Regions from separate parts of the Priestia sp. FSL W8-0524 genome, predicted to be linked through region 2. Evidence: riboswitches for the same ligand, from Rfam matches in the RefSeq annotation. Region 2 holds a riboswitch; each other region holds the start of a gene.
The links. Region 2 has a riboswitch for cyclic di-AMP ahead of NST66_RS19445 (dicarboxylate/amino acid:cation symporter). Riboswitches for the same ligand answer to the same signal wherever they lie in the genome.
Positions count from the first base shown of each region.

Region 1 (6,131 bases), 140 kb from region 2:
ATTTACAATTATCTATATTTTCTAACAATTTATCCATAGGCTGATAGTTTCTTACTATTTTTGGAACTATGTAGACTGAACGCTCTAATAATGTAGAAAATCTAGCAGTTAAGAAGTCGTTCGACTTACATGCACTTCTTAAATTTTTTATAAATATTCTTATTGTTATATAAAAAGCAATCCTTTATGAAAATCAGCATACGTTTTCTGAAAATCAAAAATAAAACAGGACTTTAGATTCATCGTCCTGTTTGGAGCATGTTTTCGACTTTTTTAATGTCCGCGTGCGTAGGATTGATTTCCCGAGCATAGGCGATTTGTTCTTTCGCTTTTTCCATTTCTTTTAATTGAATATAGGTTTTGGCGAGTTCGAGCGGCAGCATAATCCCTTCAAAACCAAGATCTTGCGCCTTCTGCAAATAAAACAGCGATTTTTCGTAATTCCCTCCAAACATAAGCGGAGTTTCCCGATATTTTATTCCTCGAACGAAGTGCGCCAAGCTTGAAGATGGATTTAATGTTAATGCCTGATGAAGAGCCCGGTCCATTTCTAAGTTCAATACCATTTTTTCAAAGATAATTGATTCTTCAATTTGCTTTGCTAAACAAACGGCTAAGTAACAGTACAAATCAGATGCTTGAGGTTTTTTCTTCATTTCTTGTTGAATTTCGCGCTTGATCTCTTTCCACTTTCCCTCTTCTAGCTGATTCATGACGTATTGTGCATGTATTCCCACCTGTTTGCCCTCCTTTTCCTCTTTATCATAAAGGATTTCTGCGCAAATGAAAAAAGTAAGTGTTCTTCATTCTTCACAAAAAACGTTACCATTAAAAAATAGGCAAATTTCTCAATCACTTAACCCAATTAGTACATAGGATATAGAGACTTTTATTAAAGGAGGTTACACATATGGGCGCAAAAGGCGGTTTTGGTTTTTCATTTATCGTTGTTTTATTTATCCTATTAGTAATCGTAGGGTGTTCTTGCTACTACTAATTTTTAGAGAGGATGAACATCATTCATCCTCTCCTATTTTAAAAAAAACCATGCTTTCGCATGGCTACATACCGATTAGATGAATGAGTAGAGGAACTCATTGTTCGGCAATATTGAAGAAATTTTTGGTTTTTACTTCCGCCTAGTATGCCCTTTTTGACGGGGGCTATGCGCAAATAAAGTTAACGTTTAAAAGCGAAAGCCAGACGCACCTACAATAACAAGTAAAACAAATAACACAACGATTAACGCAAAATTTTGTTTTCCCACGTACCATCCCTCACTTCCTGTTATCTGCTTTTAGTGTATGCAACAGCTTGGCAAAATGTTTAGGACAGGGGTGCGGATTTTTCCAATGAGAAAAACCTTCAAATTTCGCCAAAAAAAGTGAATCATATTTTTGTTTCTTTCGTTATATATAGTAAGAGATTTTTTTACTATAAAAAAGGAGGGGCTTTAATGCGCCGACATTCCAAATTGCCCATTGTTCTTGTTTTTGCCTTCTTTTTATTCATCGCAACTGTTTTGTGCGTAACCTCTTATATGTCTTGAACGTATAAATAATATAAAAAAATCGCCTCATCGAAGGCGATTTTTCTATCCTAGCATTATATCTTCGTTTGGATAGCGAACGGCTTCACGCTTTTGCTTAGATAATGAAAACGCAAGCGTTAATGGCCCCACTTTTCCTAAAAACATGATAAAGATAATAATCACGCGTCCAAAGTACGAAAGTTCAGGAGTCGCTCCCATCGATAAACCTACTGTTCCAAACGCAGAAACAACTTCAAACATAATTTTTACAAACGGCAGGTTTTCCGAAATATTTAACAGGAAGATGGCCCCAAACACAAACATAATTGAAATCATCGTAATGGCTAGTGCCTTAAAAACATGAAGAGGAAGAAGTCGTCTCTTTAGCAGCACAATATCTTCCCTGCTTCGTAAAAATGCCCATACAGAAAAGACAATCACCACAAACGTCGTGAGTTTGATACCCCCTCCTGTTGACGCACTCCCTGCACCAATGAACATCAATAAAACCATTAAAAACACCGTTGCGTCATGCAAATGAGCTAAATCAATTGTATTAAAGCCAGCGGTTCTTGTTGTTACCGCTTGAAAATAAGAAGCCCATACTTTGTCTCCTAATGATAAATTTCCGAGCGTATGCGAATTGCCGTACTCTAAGAAAAAAATAAAAAGCATGGCAATCACGTTAATGGCGAACGTGCTGATAATCATAATTTTTGAATGCAGCGTTAGTTTTTTATACGATTTTTTCACCCACATATCAGCAAGGACGGTAAACCCTAACCCACCAATAATAAAGAGAAAAGAAATCGTGATGTTAATAATAGGATCTCCTACATACTGAACTAAGTTATCAGACAGCAGTCCGAACCCTGCGTTATTAAAAGCCGAAATCGAATGAAACAAGCTAAAGAACAGCCCCTTAGACCATCCGAATTCCGGAACCCAGCGTATCGCTAAAAAGAGCAGTGCAACAAACTCAATTAAAAATGAAAAGATGAACAACCTTTTAACTAGCAGCACAACTCCACCGACGCTCGTCTGATTTAATGCCTGCTGAACGAGCATACGCTCTTTAAATCCAATTTTTTTACCTAGCATCATAAAAATCAGCACGGCAAATGACATAATGCCGAGACCGCCTATTTGAATTAACAGCATAATAATCGTTTGACCGATGACGGTAAAACGCGTACCTGTATCTACGACGGCTAAGCCGGTCACTGTCATAGCGGAAGTAGATGTAAAAAGGGCGTCTACCCACCGGATTGGCTCAGTAGTAGAAAAAGGCATCATCAATAGAAGAGCACCAATAATAATTCCTCCGCCAAAAATGGAGACAAGCAGCTGCGGAGGAGTGAGTTTAATGATTTGTTTTTTCATGAGTTAAACTCCTTCTTCTTCAAAACGGTTCAAATCGCGATTATGTCCGATAACAATCAGCATATCTCCTTGTTCAATTATTTCATGCGCGGTAGGCGAAATCACCATTTCCCCGTCTTTTCGCTGAAAGCCGATAATATTGCAGCCGTACTTGGCACGAATGTTCAAATCAAACAGCGTTTTATTATGAAGCTTTTTAGAAGCGACAATTTCGACAATACTATAATCCTTTGACAGTTCAATGTAATCAATGATCTTTTCTGACACCACGTGATGAGCAATCCGCTTCGCAATATCGCGCTCAGGATGAATGACTTTGTCCGCTCCTATTTTCTCCAGCACTTTTTGATGATACATATTCACCGCTTTTACCCATACTTGCTTAACGCCCATATCTTTTAAAAGCATCGTTGCAAGCACGCTTGCTTCAATATCGTCTCCAAACGAAATAAGAGCATGATCAACGTTACGAATGCCTAGCCCTTTTAAGCTAGCTTCATCAATTGCGTTCGCTTGCACGACATATGTAGCTGAGTTGCTATATTTCTTTACTACCTCCTGATTGCGGTCAATAGCGAGCACATCCACATCCAAATTAGCAAACTCTTCAACCAAACTGCCTCCAAAACGACCTAATCCCAATACAGCAAACTGTTTTTTCATAATGTATTTATTCCTTTCTTCAACTGCTGTGTGTTCTCTTAGCTTATACTTTTTCTAAAAAATTACATGTTTTTCTTAAAAAAAGCGCAAAAAAACACAGGAAGGCTCCTGTGTTTTTTCACACTCTTCCCCCTCAAAACGCTTGCGAAGTTAGCTGTCGGGTTCGGGTTTTAAGAGTAACCCTACCTTTTTAAGGATTCACCCCGGAGCACAATATGTGCGTAAATAATGGGTCCTCCGCTCCGTAATGGATTAAGCGATTTTTATTCAAATATCTATGATCTATTTTTTAGAATAATCGATTCGATTCATGATACGTTTCACTTCACGAAAGCTATCTTACTCCTGTGGATTTTGTCTGTCAAGATATTTTTAGGGAAGACATCACTTGCGCTGCAAACTGCAAAAATCATATAAATCTAAACCGACAATCAGTTTGTGAAATTGATCAAACAAATTAATAACGGCCAAAAGCTCTAATAGCTGCGTATCACTGTAAAATTTCTTTAATTGATCCATATCAGCATCCGTCAAATCCCTTGGACGCACTCGGTATACATCTATAAATCGAAACAGCAGTCGATCTTTTTCTTCCAGCTCTTTTTCTCTTAACACTTTTTGATTAAGCGTCTTATCGCCTACATATGACATGCTCATACACGTCTCACAGCCGTTAACACCTGCTAGATAAAGCCTGATTTTTTCCTTAGTCTCTCTTTTTACTATATCACTGTTCCAAAGCTTGTCGTATAGCTCATCATACAACCTTTTTACATCTGGAATTAAATTCAGTGCTTTTTCAAAATTTGTTCCCTCTTCGTTTGTTAACAAAACTCTTGCCATTTTTTACTCACTCCTTTTTAATTATTATAGTAAGAAAAATGGAGATTTCAGATAACAAATAAAACATATTATCTGCTGTTACTAATCAAATGAAACATTAATATGAAAGAAGGTTTTCAATTGAAAATTGATGAAATTGATTTATCGATTTTGCAGGCACTGCAGCAAAACAGCCGTCTTTCCTTAAGAGAGCTAGGAAAACAAATTAACCTGTCTCCTCCTTCAGTGGCAGAGCGAGTAAGACAGCTAGAGAGCTTTGGTATTATAAAAGGATATACAATCGATATTGATTATGAAAAGCTGCAGTTGCCCGTCTCGTGTTTTATTGAAGTAACCATGAAAAACGGAGAGCACGAGCGTTTTAAAAGATTTATTTCTCAGTATCCCTATGCTTTATTCTGTGAACGCATCGCCGGACAGGCTTGCTTCATTACAAAGCTTCAGCTTCCTCACCTGCACGTACTCGAGCAATTTATTAACGAAATTACACCTTATGCCAAAACGATTTCACACATCGCCCTTTCTCACGTGGAGATGTCTTCTGCATTATTGAGTCATTTAAAAGATGAAAAGTGATTAAAACATACGTTCACCGTACTAACGAAAAGATCCGAACGATTCATCGTTCGGATCTTCTTTCCACTAAACTACTTCTGTCCTAGCCTCTTTTGTTCGTCCAAAAGCATAAAAAATAACCCTCCAAAGCTGGAGGGTATAAATTTTCCGAATAATGAAAGTTTTACAACTTCATTCTATCAGGTACCGACATTTCTGTCTACTTAAAAATGTAAAAGAGCTCTCTATTAATAGAAAGCTCTTTTACCTGCTTGTTTTTTGAAAACAATCAATCTATATAAAAGGGAACTACCTAAGGTTGAAAGTCACGTGAAACCTTGGCAGTTGATCCTGGATATACCGGTTGATATGATTCAAAACAAGTTCTTTCATCATTTCTTCTTTGACTTCTGATTCCGTTTTTTTATCTTTTTGTTTTAAAATAAGAATATAATAGACTTTACCCATTTTAATGGGCTTACTACACTCTCCGATGTGCTGTTTTTTTAAAACATCTATAAAAGAGGGAGATAGATTCGAAAGCTTTAGATTATCATCATTCTCTATTTTGCTGATGGTCTGGACATCAGCATATTTTTTTTGAACGTCTTGAAGCGATGTTCCTTTTTGCAGCTCAGCCGCAACGGTCTCGGCATCATGTAAAGTTGTAAAAGTTAGCTGCGAAAAAGATACGCGCGTTACATCATTCTCAATACGTGTATAGTAAGCGTCTAGTTCATCAGACGTAATTTGTTTACGGAAATATTCTTCTAATTTAAACTGATTTATTAGCTGTTTAGTTACATCGCTAGAACGAATGTGCAAGACTTCATAGCCTTGTTTTCTTGTATCTTCGTCATATGAACGTTTGATTTGTTTCCACATATCCTCGACTTTTTTCTGTACCCTGTCACTTGTCTTTAGATGCGAAATTAAGATTTTTTGCATGACAAGCTGCCGCAACAACTCTTTGCGGTAGCTTGTATCATTTAGCGGAGCATCGGGATTTAAGAACCCTTCAACTGCTAAAAAACGATTGAATTCAGCTCCTGTCACCTTTCCTCCTTCATACGCTGCCACTTCTTTAGCAGAAGATAGCTGACTAATTTCTACAGAAGGAAACATCGTGTTTGAATGCTTCCCTCCGCAGCCTGTT
Region 1 is NZ_JBBOUG010000001.1:3,559,753-3,565,883, forward strand. Features, by position in the region: gene NST66_RS18705 (tetratricopeptide repeat protein) at 240-737, opposite strand; gene NST66_RS18710 (YjcZ family sporulation protein) at 911-997, shown strand; gene NST66_RS18715 (YjcZ family sporulation protein) at 1,187-1,267, opposite strand; gene NST66_RS18720 (TrkH family potassium uptake protein) at 1,595-2,914, opposite strand; gene NST66_RS18725 (potassium channel family protein) at 2,918-3,577, opposite strand; cyclic di-AMP (ydaO/yuaA leader) riboswitch at 3,702-3,846, opposite strand; gene NST66_RS18730 (hypothetical protein) at 3,962-4,420, opposite strand; gene NST66_RS18735 (Lrp/AsnC family transcriptional regulator) at 4,541-4,996, shown strand; gene NST66_RS18740 (peptidyl-prolyl cis-trans isomerase) at 5,285-6,131, opposite strand, start outside.
Region 1: it holds a riboswitch for cyclic di-AMP, as region 2 does, so the genes downstream of both, NST66_RS18725 (potassium channel family protein) here and NST66_RS19445 (dicarboxylate/amino acid:cation symporter) in region 2, are expected to answer to the same signal.

Region 2 (6,131 bases):
CTTTTTAGAACCAACGTTAAAAGAAGCTGTCCCTGGTGATTTGGGTTTAGTGCTTCCATACAATACAATGAAAAGCTTAATTGAAATGACAGAAGCACTGGATCATGTAACGCCTGGGTTAGCATCTGAACATACGCTGTTTTACGGTGTGGAAGCGAAATTTTACTCCGCCCGTCCGAAGTTAAACGATAAGTTTGAAACTGAAATTTCCGGTTTATACGTGGGAGGAGACGGAGCTGGTATTACGCGAGGACTCGCGCAGGCAAGTGCGTGTGGTGTGTGGGTAGCTCGTGACATTGTTGAAAAATTAAAGAATCGTAAAGCAAGTTCTGAACCTGTTACTGTATAAAAAAAAGAGGCCGTCACGGCCTCTTTTTTTTATGGGTTAAATAACGAGAGGGAATAAGTAAAAAGTAAAGAACTTGTACCGTTCCAACTCCGATAGTTTTATATGATAATTACCCGCTCCTTTTTTAAAAGATAGTAGGAAATCTATACTTCTATCTTGAGCAGAATTAAGTAGAATAAGGGGAATTGATAATGTCGATTTCTTCGCATCAATAAAGTCAGTGAAATTTTAAGGAGTGTATATCAAGCAGTACAAGGATAAAATCAACAGTTGGAAAGAGTTATTTTTTTGATAAGTAAAATATTTATGGAAGCAGTAAAGTACATGGATGTTAGAATAATTATACATATTTATGAATGATATTAATGAGAAGAAAGTTCACTTTATAAACTATTTTTTGAATTAATTTTTTATTCATTAGATTGTAAGTCTTGTTAAATAGGTGTTTTTAGTTTATTGAAATATGATGTAAATATTTTAAAATATAACAATTCTCAACTTTTTACGATAAAATCATGCATTATTTTTGAATAAAAACTTGACAGAAACATATAAAATGAATTTTAATTAAAGTAACAATTATTATCATGCAAAAATATTAAAGAAAATTATTTGCTTAATCTCTTTTGTTTTATAAGAGAACGGAGGACCCATATTTGTGCGTAATGTACTTGGGGTGAATCTTGAATGAATCAAGTAGGGTAACTCACATACCCGAATCCGACAGCTAACTCCGTAAGCATTCAGTGAGGGAATAACAGGTCTATGAAACCATGATATTCTCATGGTTTTTTGTATAGCTAAAAATATTCCTAAACTATTAATCTGAAAATTTTTAATATATTGTATATTTTGAGTGTTATCGCCCTCAATGCATGGTAAAATAAGTATGGTAGTTAGAATCATTCTAATATAATTTATTTACGGGAGGTAAATCTATGAAGCTATCGACAAAGATTATTATCGCGCTAATTGCTGGTGCTATTGTAGGAGTGTTAATCAATGCTTTTGCTCCAAGTGCTTTTGCTCCGCTGGACAAGTACTTGTTTACACCGCTTGGCCAAATTTTCTTAAGCTTAATTAAAATGCTTGTTGTACCAATTGTGTTTTTCTCTATCACGTTAGGTGTAGCAGGTTTAGGAGATCCTAAAAAATTAGGAAGAATCGGGGCAAAAACAGTTTCCTACTTCCTAGTGACAACAACCGTTGCAATTATTATCGGTTTAATTTTAGCGTATGCAATTAAACCGGGTACATTTGGATCTTTTGATACACAAAACGCTTCTTTTGAAGCTGAAAAAGCACCACCTGTTGGAGAGACATTCTTAAATATGATTCCAGTCAATCCAATTCAAGCGATGGCTGAAGGGAATATGCTTCAACTTATCGTTTTCTCTATCTTTATCGGTTTTGGTATCACGATGCTTGGAAGTAAAACAAAAGGACTTTACAATTTACTTGAGCAAGGAAATGAATTGATGATGTACCTTGTGAATCTAGTGATGAAGTTTGCTCCGTACGGAACATTTGGGCTTCTTGCAACCGCGGTTGGAAGTCAAGGCTGGCAGGCAATTAAAGCGATGGGGCTATACATGATTGTAGTCGTGCTCGCGCTGTTCATCCATTCAATCGTAACATATGGGGGATCAGTCGCTCTTATGGCCAGACGTAACCCTATTGAATTTTTTAAGGGGTTTGCTCCTGCGATGACAGTTGGATTCAGTACATCAAGCAGTAATGCAACGCTTCCGATTTCAATGAATGTGGCGCAAAAAAATCTTCGTGTCCCCGAGTCTATCAGCAGTTTTGTTCAGCCATTAGGTGCAACTATTAACATGGATGGAACGGCAATTATGCAAGGTGTAGCGACTATTTTTATTGCGCAAGTATACGGGGTTGATCTGTCGTTGGGCGCTCTTGTGACGGTTGTGTTGACAGCGGTGCTTGCTAGTATTGGTACAGCAGGCGTGCCGGGAGTTGGTCTTATTATGCTAGCGATGGTACTGAGTTCGGTTGGCCTGCCTGTAGCAGGTATCGGATTAATTATCGGAATTGATCGCTTGCTTGATATGCTTCGTACGTCTGTAAATATTACAGGAGACGCTGCGTGTGCCGTTATTGTGGCTGAGTCAGAAGCAAAGCGTATCGATAAATCTGTAACGCAATCAGCTTAATATGTGTAAAAGCTCTAGCTATATGCTAGGGCTTTTTTTATTGGCAAGAAACTCTTCTTTTCAGCATACAGTTTAATAAGAGTGTGTGTTTGAAAGGAGAGTGCGGAAATGAATAAAACCCATGTGATAAAGCCGCTGCTCGACGACGACTACCCAGTTATTTCATATGGAAAAGGAATTTATTTGTACGACCAAGATGGAAAAAAGTACATAGATGCTTCGTCAGGGGCAGTTACAGCAAGCATCGGACACGGCGTAAAAGAAATTATTGATGCGATGACGGATCAGGCACAGAAAGTTGCGTTTGTATATCGGTCGCAGTTTACAAGCGATCCGACGGAAGCCTTAGCTAAGAAACTATGTGAATTAAGCAGCAATCATTTCCAGTGGAGCTTTTTTGTTAACAGCGGGACAGAAGCGACTGAAACGGCTATGAAAACAGCCATTCAGCATTTTCAAGAGCAAGGAAAGCCAACCAAAACAAAGGTTTTGTCACGCTGGATGAGCTATCACGGTATTACAATAGGAGCGCTGTCTATGTCAGGGCACGTTGGAAGACGAAAACGTTTCTCGTCTTTGCTTGAAGATTATCCTTCGGTTTCACCTCCTTATTGCTATCGATGTCCGTTTCATCAAACCTATCCATCCTGTAATCTTGCTTGTGCACACGAATTGGAAACAGTTATCAAACGAACCGGCCCTGAACATATTGCTGCTTTTATTACAGAGCCCATTGTAGGAGCTGCCGGAGCAGCTCTCACACCTCCACCCGGTTATTATGAAGTGATAAGAGAAATTTGTGATAAATATGATGTGTTATGGATAGCCGATGAAGTCATGACTGGAGTTGGGCGTACAGGCGTGATGTTTGCATATGAGCACTGGGGAGCTAAACCAGACATCATGACGCTTGGAAAAGGAGTGGGAGCAGGATATACACCGATAGCCGTTACGTTAGCTAGCAGCAAAACGATTGAACCTATCATGAACGGATCCAAATTAATTATGAGCGGCCATACGCTAAGCGCTAATCCGCTGTCAGCCGCTGTAGGGCTAGCTGTCTTAGCCTATATTGAAAAGAACGATCTTGTTCAACAAGTAGCGCTGAAAGGAGACTATTTAGTAAAAAAATTGAAGGAGCTTCAACTTCTTTACCCTATCATTGGTGATATTCGTGGCAAAGGCTTACTAGTTGGTCTTGAGCTTGTACAAAATCCAAAAACGAAGGAGCCTTTTTCATCCTCCGAAAATATGACGGCGCGCGTAATAAGTAAAGCCCATAAAAATGGTCTTCTCCTTTATCCTTCACAAGCAGGAACAGATGGAGTAGAAGGAGACGGTATTATTATTGCGCCACCATTTACGATTACTCATCGCCAACTTGATGAAGCGGTCGTGTTGCTTTCGAAAACATTGTATGAAGTACAAAATGAAAAACAGGGAGATGAGGTGAAATAAGTGACAAAGGTCGAAAACTCATTTCAAAAGATTACAACTGTGGAACAAGCAATTGAATACGTGGATCATGCTGCTACGCTGATGATAGGAGGGTTTGGAGGCGTAGGCAGTCCGCCTTCTCTCATTGACGGCCTTATTGAAAGCGAAAAATCAAATTTCACACTGATATGCAATGATTCAGGCTTTCCTCATATTGGTGCGGGAAAATTAGTAAGTCAAGGAAGAATTCAAAAACTGATCGCTTCTCACATTGGATCGAATCCTGTGGCTGGAACGCTGATGACAGAAGAAAAGCTGAAAGTTGAGTTTTCTCCTCAAGGAACGCTTGCTGAACGGATTCGAGCGGGGGGAGTTGGACTTGGAGGAGTACTGATTGATGTAGGAATAGAAAATGACATTATTCAATTTGGAAAAGAAAAAGTGGAAGTAGACGGCAAGACATTTTTAGTTGAAAAACCGCTCACAGCCGACGTGGCTTTTGTATATGCAAAAAAAGCAGATCCATTCGGCAACTTGCTCTATGATAAAAGCGCTCGAAACACTAATCCATTAATGGCTATGGCAGGTCGTATAACTATTGCTGAAGTGGAGGAAATCGTTCCTCTTGGCGACATTGACCCAGAGAATGTGATGACGTCAGGCGTATTTGTGGATTATATTGTGCCTTCAAAAGGAGTGAATTGGAAATGGGTTTGGGAATAGATATTCGTCATCGTATTGCAAGACGTGCTGCGGCTGAAATCAAAAACGGCATGATTGTTAACTTAGGGATTGGCATTCCTTCTCTTATTCCTAATTATGTACCAAGCGCTGTTCATGTGATGTTTCATGCTGAAAACGGAATTTTAGGGTTAGGATCTTCGCCTCCTTTAGGTGAAGAAGATGAGAATGTCTGCAATGCAGCAGGCTATCCAACAACTACTGTTCAAGGGGCTTCATACTGTGATAGTGCTACAGCCTTCGCGATGATTCGAAAAGGATACGTCGATATGACCATTCTTGGTGCGTTAGAAGTGAGTGAAAAAGGGGATTTAGCTAATTGGATTGTGCCAGGTAAGCGAGTTCCTGGGATGGGAGGAGCGATGGAATTAGCTCAAAAAGCGAAAAAAGTCATTGTGCTAATGAATCATACGAGCAAGACAGGAGAACCAAAACTGGTCAAGACATGCTCTTTACCTCTTACTGCTTCGGGCTGCGTGGGATTAGTTATTACGGATCGGGCGGTTTTTAAAGTAGAAAAAGATGCGCTTCTTCTAACCGAGTTAATGTCTCCTTATACCGTAGAGGATATTTTGAGTTCAACAGAAGCGACAGTTCGCCTGAGTGATCAATTGATTACGATACCATAAGGAGGACCATTACATGAACATACAGCAATCTATTCATAACTGGATGACAGAGCATCGTCAAAGTGCAGTGCGTTTACTCAAGCGTTTCGTAGAAGAAGCAAGCGTACAGGGTTCTGAAAAGCATGCGCAGGCAATTGTCATTGAACGCCTTCGACAGCTGCAGTTAGATATTGATATATGGGAACCAGACGAAAAAACACTTCGTACCCATGAAGCTTTTGCCTCCAACCGTTCTAGTTTCCGAGATAGCCCGAATGTGGTAGGCGTGTTAAAAGGAAAAGGTGGGGGAAAATCCATCATTTTAAACGGACATATTGATGTTGTGCCTCCCGGCGATCTTTCACAGTGGAAGGAAGACCCTTATACGGCCGTTGTAAAAGATGGAAACTTATATGGGCGCGGTGCAACAGATATGAAAGGAGGGAATGTGTCGTTACTTTTAGCGATTCAAGCATTAAAAGAGCTAAGTATTTCATTAAAAGGAGATGTTATTTTTCAAAGCGTAGTAGAAGAGGAAAGCGGAGGGGCAGGAACACTTTCCTGCGTGCTTAGAGGGTATAAAGCAGATGGTGCCATTATTCCAGAACCAACCAACATGAAGATCTTTCCTAAACAGCAAGGGTCGATGTGGTTTCGCGTGACCGTACATGGAGTAGCAGCACATGGAGGGACTCGGTATGAAGGCGTGAGTGCCATTGAAAAAGCAGCTGTTGTGCTTAAACATATTGAGGGTCTTGAAAAAGAGAGAAACAGCCGAATTACAGACCCGCTCTATAATAAAATTCCCATTCCCGTGCCCAT
Region 2 is NZ_JBBOUG010000001.1:3,697,323-3,703,453, reverse strand. Features, by position in the region: gene NST66_RS19450 (NAD(P)/FAD-dependent oxidoreductase) at 1-349, shown strand, start outside; cyclic di-AMP (ydaO/yuaA leader) riboswitch at 953-1,107, shown strand; gene NST66_RS19445 (dicarboxylate/amino acid:cation symporter) at 1,288-2,523, shown strand; gene NST66_RS19440 (aspartate aminotransferase family protein) at 2,632-3,981, shown strand; gene NST66_RS19435 (CoA transferase subunit A) at 3,982-4,683, shown strand; gene NST66_RS19430 (3-oxoacid CoA-transferase subunit B) at 4,668-5,330, shown strand; gene NST66_RS19425 (peptidase) at 5,344-6,131, shown strand, end outside.

Region 3 (6,131 bases), 850 kb from region 2:
GAAGAATAGCCAAAATATTGTACAAGGTTGTTAAGAGCCACGTCAATAAAAAGCCTAGGCCAAGTCCGATATTGGCATCTATATACGTATGCGTGAAGTCATCATATACGACGTAGGCAAGAGGAGCAATTGACAGTAAAAGGAGAAGAAAAAACAAAAGTGTTTTCCATCTGCTTAAAGTGAAGGTTAGATAAAAGAAAAGGAAAGCGGAAAACAATAGAAGACCGTCTCGAATAGCCCAAGGTAAAACGCCGATATGTGGATTAGCGAGAAGAAAGGTTGGAACAATTGAAAGGAGGAAAAGGAGAGACAGCAAAGTCACGTGAAGGGTGTTCTTTTTTGTAAAAGCCGGCACCAATAAAAACGCTGCCGTTGCACCTAAAAGAAAATTACAAATTAAAATAAACTCCATCCAAACACCTCATTTATCGAGTATTACTTTTAGTCTATTCAAGACGCTGTTAAAGTAGATAAAAAAAGCTGCGATGAACATCGCAGCTTTTGATCATTCGAATTTAAATCCTTGTTTTTCAAGCATCGCTCGAACTTCTGGATAATAAATGGTTTTGTAAATAGCGGATACAGTTTGTGACCAGTTGCGGTCATCTGCACCGTTTGTTCTCTTTTTCATATACTCTGCCATTTCAGCATCATAGTCTTGAATCAATGACTTTAAGTCATGATTATAGCTTTCACGATGGTGCACAGCAGCTTGTGGCAATCGAGGCTTTTTCGCAGAATGATCTGCCGGATGTCCAACGACAAGACCGCTTACTGGGAATACGTATTCCGGTAAATCTAGGAGCTCAATGACTTCTAGTGGCTTTCTGCGAATTCCGCCGATTGGTACTGTACCTAAACCGAGTGACTCTGCTGCAACTGTTGCTGCTTCTAAAGAAATTCCAGCATCGGTTGCCCCCACTAAAATTGACTCAAGTCCATCGGTTACACCAAGAGGCGCATCGTTAAGCTCAGCTGCAATCTTAGCACGATTAAAATCTGCACAAAAGATTAAAAATAGAGGAGCTTGGTCAATCCACGCTTGGTTGCCTGCAAGCTCTGAAAGCTTTTTCTTCTTTTCTTTATCTTGGACGCTAATAATAGTTACTTGCTGTCCGTTAATAGAAGAAGCGGCTGACTGAGCAGATTGAATAATTGTATCTAAATGCTCGTCGCTTACTGCTTCGTCTGTATATTGACGGATAGAACGATGATCTTGAATTGTACGAATTGCTTCATTCATGATGCGTCATCCTTTCAAAGAAGTTATTTTTAGCCTTGTAATGTTTTTACATCTAAAGGTGCTACAAGTACGCCAGTTTGAGCAAATGCTACAAAACTTTGGAAATGAGCTGATTTATTGTGTGCTTGAATTGCTTCTTCGCTTTTCCACTCTTCAATCATCATAAATGTGTTAGGTGTAAAAGCATCTTCAAATAGTTGATAGTTGCTGTTTCCTTCTTCTTGTAAAGAATGCTTAATTAGTTCTTGTACGTTTTCTAAAAATTCTTCTCTTTTTGCTGGGTTAACTTTCATTGAAGCTTGTAAATGAATCATGGGTGATTCCTCCTTTAATAATGATGGTGCTTTATATTATTTGTTTTGTTTTTAATCTTTCATTCAATTTACGATTAAAATGAAGATAAGTTCGAATATCATCGAACAATGAAACTATAACACCGATTAAATAACAGTGCAAGGAATTTAGTTCGAAAGTTATCGAACATTGATACACAAAAGAAGCTGTGTTATATTTTAAGCATGAGAAAACCTTATCAACCACCGAAATCTGAAATTAAATTAACGCCTATTTTACATGCATTGAGTGATCCTAACCGGCTGCGAATTGTACAGTGTTTAGCGACAAGAAAGGAGCAGACCTGTTCGTATTATCAAAAATTAAATGTATCAAAATCAACGCTATCACATCATATTAAAGTACTTCGCGAAGCTGGAATTATCAAACTACGTATAGAAGGTACGCAGCACTATTATTCCTTGCGTTTAGAAGAACTTGAGGAACTGTTCCCAGGTCTGCTTCCTTCCATTATAAATATAGATGAGCAATTATTTTAAAAGCTGAACGATGGTTTGTTCAGCTTTTTTGTTCAAAATAAATGTGTCCATGCAGGCTGCATCCAGGATTAAAAGAAGAACGACAGTGAGGGCAAGTCGAGTTACAGGTTAAGTATTCATTAATTGAAAGCTCATGTTTACATACTCCGCAAAGAATAGCTTTTTCATTAAACATAGATTTTGGCCATCTTTTAATGTCGTGATCCGCATGTGCGTTATGACATTGATAGCATGGATAATATGTATGACAGCAATAAAATTTTATTGCAATAATATCTTTATCCGTATGATAGTGCGTACAGCGCGTTTCGGAATCCACTGTGTCACCTTTTACTGCAGGTACAGATTTGGTCATTATCATCACTCCTTATGAAAAGTATAGCATGCTTTTATACGCCTTATCATACATATGTAAAAAGAAAAATGCTATAATAAAACCATCGTTTTACATGTCAGATTGCATGCTAAAAAGATCAGATAAAAATTGATGTCAAAACAGATCGATTAAGTGAAGTAAAGAGAGGAAGAAAAAATGAGTAAGCAAGTTATCGTTTTTACCGGAGGCGGAACAGCTGGACACGTAACACCAAACATTGCCATCATGAAAGAATTAGACAGTGAAAAATGGGATATCCATTATGTCGGTTCTCACAATGGTATTGAGAAAGAATTAATTACAAAATTAAACGTTCCATATCATGCGATTTCAAGCGGGAAGCTGCGTCGATACGTAGATATGGAAAATGTAAAAGATGTATTTCGAGTAGCAAAAGGGGTTGGCGATGCGCGTCGCGTGCTGAAAAAGTTAAAGCCTTCTCTTGTTTTTTCAAAAGGCGGTTTCGTCACAGTTCCTGTGGTAATGGCTGCTAAATCTTTAAACATTCCCGTGTTCATTCATGAAAGTGATTTAACACCGGGACTGGCAAATAAAATTGCGCAGAAATTTGCCACTAAAATTTTCACTTCTTTTGATGAAGCCGCAAACTACTTTCCAAAAGAAAAAGTGCAGGTTGTTGGTTCACCTATTCGAAAAGAGCTATTTAGCGGAAGCGCAGCGAACGGGGAAAGCTGGCTACGCTTTTATGATAAGCGCCCCATTTTAACGATTATGGGGGGAAGTTTAGGAGCACGCCGTATTAATGAAATCGTTCGAGAGTCTTTGCCTGAACTGCAAAAGAAATTCCAAATTGTACACCTTTGCGGAAAAGGCAATATTGATACAAGCCTTGAAAAAGAGTCAGGATACCGTCAGTTAGAATACGTAAACGAACAGCTTCCTGATGTTCTAGCGGCAACTGATTATGTGATTACACGCGGCGGATCCAATGCCATTTTTGAGTTTTTAGCTCTTCATAAACCGATGATGATTATTCCTTTATCAAAAGCACAGAGTCGCGGAGATCAAATTTTAAATGCACAATCCTTTAAGAAAAAAGGCTACTGTATGGTTGTAGAAGAAGAGCAGTTAACAAAAGAACTGTTTTTGCGTGAAGTAAATGAGCTTCAGCAGCAGGCAAGTACGATGAAGCGTACAATGCGTGAAGCAACAAAAACGGATGCCATTTCAATTCTTGTAAATGAAATTGAGAAAATGAGCTAAAAAAAGCGTTCTTATCTCCTCGATAAGAACGCTTTTTTCTTCTGAAATTATTATTTTAAAATAATGAATAAATATAGAAAAATAAAGCTTTTAAAATTTCAAAAAATGTTGTTGACAGTAAATTTTAACAGGAGTAAGATTACTCTCATGAAACGTTCCACTGTGAAACGCTGAGTCTTTTCTGAAAGAGAAGGAAAGAGCGGAGGACCCAATTATCAGGGGTGAATCTCTTAATTGAGTAGGGTTACTTTCTTGACCCGAACCCGTCAGCTAACTTCGTAAGCGTTAAGAGAGAGGATGGTGTAATCGTGGTCGTTTTCTATAACAGCGGATAGTACGCTCCTTTCAAAATATAGGTGAAAGGAGCGTCAGGATGCATTTATCTAAGCAAATGATTCAAATGATTGAATATCGGGCCATGTGCGATCAGCAATCTTTTGATCTAGCAAACCGCTATTTGTCTACGTTAGCTAATCAAAGTTTTAAACGCAGCAGTAAAAACTATTATTAAGTCTAAAAATTAAATAACAAAGATACGCTTAATCAATTATGAGCGGGGGACCCAATATTTTGTACGTATGTACTAGGGGTGAATCTCTTAACTGAGTAGGGTTACTTCCATAACCCGAATCCGACAGCTAACTCCGTAAGCGTTTTGGGAGTAAAAAATTCGTGTCAATCACGGCTTATTTGTCGTGCATTAAACCGCGGAAGAGAACTCTCTTCTGCGGTTTTTTAGTGGAAAAAAATAGCATCACGTCTCACGGTTAGCTTTTTTGGACGTGATGCTTTATGAAAAGAAACCGTCACTAAACTTAGAAGCTATCATTTTTGTTAGGAAACAGTTAGGAGGGAGCAACTTGGATATGATCATGCTTGGAACGCTTGTCATATTAACAGCTGCTATGTACGGAATTATTTGCTGGTCGTCTCATGTAGTAGATGAAAGAGAGGAGAAGTGAACGTGTCGTTCATTTTGTTAGGTATTTCAGTTCTCGTTTTAATTTATTTAGTGTATGTACTGTTAAATCCAGAACAATTTTAATAAGCGGAGGAATAAAAAGTGGGGATTTTTCTACTATCAGTTGCGCTGCTGCTTGTTTTTGTAGCGCTTATTGCAAAGCCCGTAGGTATTTATATAGCGAATGTGTTTTCAAACGATAAAAACACTAGCTTGATAGGAAAGATAGAAACGGTGATGTTTAAAGCAGCAGGAATTAAAGGGCTTAATCAGACGTGGAAGCAATATGCATTTGCTCTTGTGTTAACAAATACGTTTATGATTTTTGTGGTGTACCTTATCTTCCGGTTTCAGGGGGTACTGCCGCTTAACCCAAGCCACATCAAAGGAATGGATCCGGCTCTTGCTTTTAACACGGCCATTAGTTTTATGACAAATACGAACTTGCAGCACTACAGCGGCGAATCAGGTTTGTCCTATTTCTCGCAGATGGCCGCCGTTGTATTTATGATGTTTGCTGCACCAGCAACGGCACTTGCAGTAGCAATCGCTTTTATTCGCGGGCTGGCAGGGAAAGAAATGGGAAACTTTTTTGTTGATTTTGTAAAGTCAATTACGCGTATTTTACTTCCTATCGCTTTTATAACAGGCATTTTATTTATGTTTTTAGGTGTCCCTCAAACGTTAAGCGGAACGGTGACTGCCCATACAATAGAAGGAGCAACACAGCAAATAGCAAGGGGACCAGTTGCTTCTTTTCTTTCAATTAAAGAGCTAGGAAACAACGGAGGGGGATTTTTTGGTGTCAATTCAGCTCATCCATTTGAAAATCCTAACGCGTGGAGCAATGTATTACAAATCGTCCTTATGCTTTTATTGCCAACAGCCCTTCCTTTTACGTACGGAAAAATGATCGGACAGCGTAAGCAAGGCCGCATCTTGTTTGTAGCGATGAGTATGCTGTTTATCGTTATTTTAAGCACAGCGTTTGTAACAGAGTGGGGAGGCAATCCAAGACTTGGTGCTTTTCATCTAAATGAAGCGAGCGGTTATATGGAAGGGAAAGAAGTCCGTTTTGGTGTCGGCATGTCGACGCTTTACGCCATCGTGACGACAGCAAGTGAAACAGGTGCAGTCAACACCATGCACGATACCCTGACGCCTCTTACCGGGTTATTAACGCTTGGAAATATGATGTTAAATACCGTATTTGGCGGTGTCGGAGCAGGATTTATGAATGTTATGATGTACGTCATCATTGCCGTATTTTTATCAGGTTTAATGGTTGGAAGAACACCAGAATACGTAGGTAAAAAAATTGAAGGAAAAGAAATGAAGCTAATCGCCGTGACGCTTATTCTGCAGCCGCTGCTAATTTTAGGAGGAACAGCCGTAGCGCTCACTACTCATTTAGGAATGGAAGGTATATCAAACCCTGGCTTTCACGGCTTAAGTCAGGCACTGTATGAATTTACGTCGTCAGCAGCAAACAAT
Region 3 is NZ_JBBOUG010000001.1:2,851,780-2,857,910, reverse strand. Features, by position in the region: gene NST66_RS14560 (hypothetical protein) at 1-412, opposite strand, end outside; gene nfsA (oxygen-insensitive NADPH nitroreductase) at 506-1,243, opposite strand; gene NST66_RS14550 (putative quinol monooxygenase) at 1,273-1,557, opposite strand; gene NST66_RS14545 (ArsR/SmtB family transcription factor) at 1,762-2,076, shown strand; gene NST66_RS14540 (CHY zinc finger protein) at 2,096-2,431, opposite strand; gene NST66_RS14535 (undecaprenyldiphospho-muramoylpentapeptide beta-N-acetylglucosaminyltransferase) at 2,609-3,676, shown strand; cyclic di-AMP (ydaO/yuaA leader) riboswitch at 3,835-3,977, shown strand; gene NST66_RS14530 (hypothetical protein) at 4,050-4,187, shown strand; cyclic di-AMP (ydaO/yuaA leader) riboswitch at 4,203-4,343, shown strand; gene kdpF (K(+)-transporting ATPase subunit F) at 4,635-4,721, shown strand; gene kdpA (potassium-transporting ATPase subunit KdpA) at 4,746-6,131, shown strand, end outside.
Region 3: it holds a riboswitch for cyclic di-AMP, as region 2 does, so the genes downstream of both, kdpF (K(+)-transporting ATPase subunit F) here and NST66_RS19445 (dicarboxylate/amino acid:cation symporter) in region 2, are expected to answer to the same signal.